2 regions of the Hoeflea sp. TYP-13 genome follow, and region 2 is predicted to be linked to the other one. Evidence: riboswitches for the same ligand, from Rfam matches in the RefSeq annotation. Region 2 holds a riboswitch; the other holds the start of a gene.
What was found. A riboswitch is a leader RNA that binds a small molecule or an ion and turns the genes downstream of it on or off. The one in region 2 is predicted to bind thiamine pyrophosphate.
Positions count from the first base shown of each region.

Region 1 (3,089 bases), on a different contig from region 2:
CAACACCTATGTGATATTCCCGAATGACCCGATTGCGCTTTACTACGCGTATCGCCCGCTGACATATGTGGACGGAGCTTTAACGGGAATGCGGTTTCACATCGGGCCGCATCAGTAGTTTGATGTGACGGAATCTCTCGGCCTCATAGCCATCATCATCATGGTCGGTGCTTACGCGCTGGAGGACCGCTCGAGCGTGTTCATCGCGATCTTCGCCTTCGGCTGCGCGCTGGCGGCATTCTATGCCTTTCTGATCGGCTCCTATCCGTTCCTGATTGCCGAAGGGATCTGGGCGGTCATCGCCGCGCGGCGCTGGGTGAAGGCGCGGGCGAAAGGAAAGTGATCGGCGTTTGCCATTCGGCTTGACTTAATCGGCGCACAGGCCGCTAAATGTTGGTGAAGATCGCGACACTGAGCCGGAGCCGCAAATGCCCCTGGAAAGACTTGATCACGTCAATATCGTTACCGCCAATCTCGATGCCATGGTTGCCTGGTACAAAGACATTCTAGGCATGGTCGACGGCGAGCGGCCGCCCTTCCCGTTTCCGGGCGCCTGGCTTTATGTGGGCGAGCATGCGGTCGTCCACCTCATCGGAACGGGAGACGAGCCGCAATCCATCGAGCCGAAAATCGAGCATTTCGCGATCACCGCCAGCGGCCTTTCGCAATTCATTGCGCTGCTCGATGAGCGTAACATAGAATTCGGGATGAACACGGTTCCGGATTTTCCCGTGGTTCAGGTCAATATCCACGATTGCGACGGAAACCACATCCATATCGACTTCGCGATTTCCGAACTGGACGAAACGCTGATTTCGAGGCTGCAGGAATAGCCGCCGGCCCGGCGGCAGCTGTCTCACCCGTCTTGACAGAATCGAATCGCCAACATTTATATGGTGTCCTTGATACCTGGGGAGCTCCGGCAAGGAGCTGAGAGGCCGATAGTGCGAAGCACGGCGCGGCGACCCATCGAACCTGATCCAGTTAACGCTGGCGTAGGGATGGTACAGCCGCCTGAAGGTCACCGGCCGGATCGCGTCCATTCATATCCCCATAGCCGTGTCGTGAATTGGGTCCCCCAAAGGGAGATTCAAATGAACGCCATCACACCCACCGTCACCGAAGGCCCCCTGCCCGCCTCGCGCAAGGTCTATAAACACGGCAGGATCCACCCCGATATCCGCATTCCGATGCGCGAGATCGGTCTGCACCCGACTTCCGGCGAACCGCCGGTCACCGTCTATGACAGTTCCGGGCCCTATACGGACCCGGACAGGAAAACCGACATTGCCGCCGGACTGCCGCGCCTTCGCGAAGCGTGGATTGCCGCGCGCGGCGATGTTGAAGCTTACGACGGCCGGCATGTGAAGCCGGAGGATAACGGCTTTGCCTCCGGCGACAGGCTGACGCCGGAATTTCCGGTGCGCAACCGGCCTCTGCGCGCCAAAGACGGCAAGGCTGTCACGCAACTTGCTTATGCCCGCGCCGGCATCGTCACACCCGAGATGGAATTCATCGCCATCCGTGAAAATCTCGGCCGCGAGGAATTGCGCGGCAAGCTCCAACGCGACGGCGAGAGCTTCGGCGCGGCGATCCCCGATTATGTAACGCCGGAATTCGTCCGCGACGAGGTGGCGAGCGGCCGCGCCATCATACCATCCAATATCAACCACCCGGAAAGCGAGCCGATGATCATCGGGCGCAATTTCCTCGTCAAGATCAACGCCAATATCGGCAATTCGGCGGTTACATCCTCGATGGCCAACGAGGTCGACAAGATGGTGTGGGCGATCCGCTGGGGCGGCGATACGGTGATGGACCTTTCGACCGGGCGCAACATTCACAATATCCGCGAGTGGATTATCCGCAATTCGCCTGTGCCGATCGGAACCGTGCCGCTTTACCAGGCGCTGGAAAAAGTCAACGGCATTGCCGAGGACCTGACCTTCGAGGTCTTCCGCGACACACTCATTGAACAGGCCGAACAGGGCGTCGACTATTTCACCATCCATGCGGGCGTGCGGCTGCACCACGTTCCCCTGACGGCCGAGCGCACCACCGGCATCGTTTCTCGCGGCGGCTCAATCATGGCTAAATGGTGCCTGCATCATCACAAAGAGAGTTTTCTCTATGAGAACTTCGCGGAGATCTGCGACATCTGCCGTGCCTATGACGTGGCCTTTTCACTGGGCGACGGGTTGCGCCCCGGCTCCATTGCCGACGCCAACGACGCGGCGCAGTTTGCCGAACTCGAGACGCTTGGCGAACTTACGCAGATCGCCTGGGAAAAGGACTGCCAGGTGATGATCGAGGGCCCCGGCCATGTGCCGATGCACAAGATCAAGGCCAATATGGATAAGCAGCTCGAGACCTGCGGCGAAGCGCCGTTCTATACGCTCGGGCCGCTGACGACCGACATTGCACCCGGATACGACCACATTACTTCAGGTATCGGGGCTGCCATGATCGGCTGGTTCGGCACCGCGATGCTGTGCTACGTTACCCCGAAGGAGCATCTCGGCTTGCCGGACCGCGACGATGTAAAGACCGGCGTCATCACCTACAAGATAGCCGCCCATGCCGCCGACCTCGCAAAGGGTCACCCCGCAGCGCAGGCGCGCGACGATGCGCTGTCGCGGGCGCGTTTCGAGTTTCGCTGGGAGGACCAGTTCAACCTGGCGCTGGACCCGGAAACGGCGCGCGACTTCCACGACCAGACACTGCCGAAGGAAGCGCACAAGGTGGCGCATTTCTGCTCCATGTGCGGTCCGAAATTCTGTTCCATGCGGATTTCCCACGACATCCGCGCCGAGGCGCAGAAGGAGGGTATGGCCGCCATGGCGAAGAAGTTCCAGGAGGGCGGCGACCTTTACATGCCGCTTGACGAAGCAACATCCTCCGAAGCCTAGCATTCGGACCGCCCCCGCCCGCTTCGCGTGACGGGTCGTCGCCTGCAGCGTGTTGAATTCAAACGTATATGTTTGAACGAAGCGCGCTGCGGTGGCATAGTTCCCCATTCCGCAGCTTGGAGGGGGATGCACCATGACACCACATAATGAGGCCAAGGAAGGCGACTACGCGGACATCGT
Region 1 covers NZ_JBFRBB010000001.1:1,692,248-1,695,336, reverse strand. The annotation lists gene ABVT35_RS08045 (hypothetical protein) at 1-118, shown strand, start outside; gene ABVT35_RS08040 (hypothetical protein) at 125-343, shown strand; gene ABVT35_RS08035 (VOC family protein) at 429-833, shown strand; TPP riboswitch at 901-1,020, shown strand; gene thiC (phosphomethylpyrimidine synthase ThiC) at 1,095-2,909, shown strand; gene deoD (purine-nucleoside phosphorylase) at 3,043-3,089, shown strand, end outside.
Region 1: it holds a riboswitch for thiamine pyrophosphate, as region 2 does, so the genes downstream of both, thiC (phosphomethylpyrimidine synthase ThiC) here and thiB (thiamine ABC transporter substrate binding subunit) in region 2, are expected to answer to the same signal.

Region 2 (3,089 bases):
GCCCGGGCCAAGCCCCGCCTCCGCGTAGGAACGCACCGTCTCATGGCCGGCAAAATCCGGCGCCTGTTCCAGATATCGAATTGTCGTCGACGGATGCCTGAATACCTCGCCGGACTGCGCCTCGACCATTCCCGCGGCGATTTTCATGAGCGTCGATTTGCCTGAGCCATTGCGGCCGACAAGGCAGATGCGTTCGCCCGCCTCAATCTGCAGATTGGCACCGGCGAGCAGCGGCGTGCCGCCGAACGTCAGATGGATATCGTCGAGTTTAAGGATCGGTGGCGCCATTGTTACCTGCCGGAAAGATCGAACGGGCGCGCCACCAACAGCGCGGTTCCGGAGTCAATTGTGATTGTGACCGGGCCTTCCGCAACGTTCGAAATTGTCCGGGAGGAACCAAACGGCAGGTCGTATTGCTTGAGTGGATACCGCGCACCCTCAATATTCAGCCCTGACACATCGTCGAAATTCAGGATCGAGAACATCGACGATGGCGGCAGGTCGATGATCTGCGCGCCGCGACCGAGCGGCCAGCCTTCCTCAAGGCCCGATGTCAACAGCGCACCGACGCCGCGCCCAAGAAGTGCGCAGGCAAGGGTCATATGGAAAAACGCATGGTCGCTGCGTTCGCCTCCGAGCGCACCGGCCAGAATAATTCTCTCCGCTCCAAGGGCCAGTGCCTCTTCGACGGCAATCTCCCCGTCCGTCAGGTTCTTGGCGGCGGGGAACGGTTTTCGCTGCGTCCCTGACCAGCGCTGCTGGAGCTCTTCAGGCGAAGAATCGAAATCGCCAACCCACATTTCCGGCTTCAGCGACAGACCATGTGCATGAAACATGCCGCCATCGGCGGCAATCACCCGCGCCCCGGCGATTTGCTGCCGCAGCCGGGCGGTTTTTTCCAGATTCCCGCCGAGCAGGATCAAAAATGTCGTCTTACTCTTCATTGTCCGAAGCACATAGCAGCTTTTCCCGCACTTGCCAGCGCTGGCAAGGCCGATTATGACGGTTCCTGCTCTAACGGGGTGCCAGCCGCAGATGCGGTTTGCTGAGAGGCTCACGCCAACCCGAGGAACCTGATCCGGCTTGCACCGGCGGAGGGATTAGACGCAACAAAGCGCCTTTTTCCCGGATAACACTATCAAAGGAGGCGCTTATGCCCGTCAAACCACACCGTTTCACAACCGCTTTTGCTGCGGTCCTTGCCGGCGCGTCGCTCGCCACCGGCGCAATCGCTGGCGATCGCGAGTTAACCGTCTACACTTACGAAAGCTTCGTTTCGGACTGGGGCCCGGGCCCGGTCGTAAAAAAAGCCTTCGAAGCGGAGTGCGATTGCACCCTCAACTGGGTTGGCATTGCCGATGGCGTTGCGCTTTTGAACCGTCTGAAGCTCGAGGGCGACAACACAAAGGCCGACATTGTTCTCGGCCTGGACACAAATCTCGTGACCGAGGCAAAGAAAACCGGCCTGTTCGAGCCAAGCGGCATTGACCAGTCAAACGTGAATGTGCCGGGAAACTGGTCGGACGACATCTTCATTCCCTATGATTTCGGCTATTTTGCTGTCGTTTACGACACCGACGCGCTCGATACGCCCCCGGCCAGCCTGAAGGAACTCGTCGAAGGCAACCCCGATGAGAAAATCGCCATCCAGGATCCGCGCACGTCGACGCCCGGTCTTGGCCTGCTATTGTGGGTCAAATCCGTTTACGGCGACGAAGCACCTGAGGCCTGGGAGAAACTGAAAGACCGCGTCCTGACGGTCACGCCCGGCTGGTCGGAAGCCTATGGCCTTTTCACCAAGGGCGAAGTTCCGATGGTGCTGTCCTATACCACCTCGCCCGCCTACCACATGATTGCCGAGGAGACCGACCGCTACCAGGCCGCAAGCTTCGATGAAGGCCACTATATGCAGATCGAAGTCGCCGGCCTCGTCAAATCGTCCGACGACAAGGAACTCGCCGGGAAATTCCTTGAATTCATGACCGGACCATCGTTCCAGAACGCCATTCCGACAACCAACTGGATGTTCCCCGCCGGCAAACTGTCCGAGCCGCTTCCGGCAGCCTTCGGCGACCTGGTGAAACCCAAAAAGACGCTGCTTTATTCGGCTGATGAAGTATCCGAAAACCGCAAGGCCTGGGTCGACGAATGGCTTGCGGTCATGAGTGACTGACCAATGCTGGGCAGGCGGCAGATGGCCACAAGCATAGGCGCGGGCTATGCCGTGCTGGGCACAATGGCCCTTGTGATCGGTGCCGCCGTCCTTGCCCTGTTGCTGACAGCCGCTGGCGCCTCCGATAGCGAGGCGCCGTTCTTTTCCACCTATATCTGGAAGGTCACGCGGTTCACGCTGCTGCAGGCATTCCTGTCGACGCTGCTGTCCGTCATTGTCGCCATACCGCTTGCACGCGCGCTTGCCCGCAGGCAGCAATTCTTCGGGCGAAAATGGCTGCTACGCCTTTTGGCCGTGCCGATCGGGCTGCCGCCGATCGTTGCGGCCCTCGGGCTGATTGAAATCTGGGGGCGGCAGGGCATCGTCAATACGGCACTCGTGGGTATGGGCATGGACGGCCCCGTTTCAATCTATGGACTGACCGGCATCCTTATCGCCCATGTTTTTTTCAACATGCCGCTTGCAACCAGGCTGCTTCTTTCGCAGCTCGACCGCGTACCTTCCGAACATTGGCGCAACGCAAGCCAGCTTGGCCTTGGGTCCTGGACCGTCTTCCGGCTGATAGAATGGCCATTCATGCGCAGCCATCTGGCCGCGGTCTGCGGCCTCGTCTTCATGTTGTGTGTCACCAGTTTCACGCTGGTTCTGCTGCTTGGCGGAGGCCCGGGAGCAACAACCATAGAAGTTGCCATCTACCAGTCGCTGCGCTTCGATTTTGATCCGCAACGGGCCGTTGTCCTCGCCCTTATCCAGTTGCTGCTGACATCATTCCTGCTTGCCCTGCTCGCCCTCATCGGCGGTGCGCCGGAGGAGAGTTCAACACTCGGTCAGCCGGCCATGCGCTATCCGGGCAAGGGCGCGGGTGCACGCTATTGCGACTTCGGCCTGATCGCGGCTTGCGCCCTGTTCCTCATTG
Region 2 covers NZ_JBFRBB010000005.1:215,902-218,990, forward strand. The annotation lists gene ABVT35_RS24065 (ABC-F family ATP-binding cassette domain-containing protein) at 1-288, opposite strand, end outside; gene ABVT35_RS24070 (thiamine diphosphokinase) at 291-944, opposite strand; TPP riboswitch at 1,009-1,117, shown strand; gene thiB (thiamine ABC transporter substrate binding subunit) at 1,154-2,173, shown strand; gene thiP (thiamine/thiamine pyrophosphate ABC transporter permease) at 2,195-3,089, shown strand, end outside.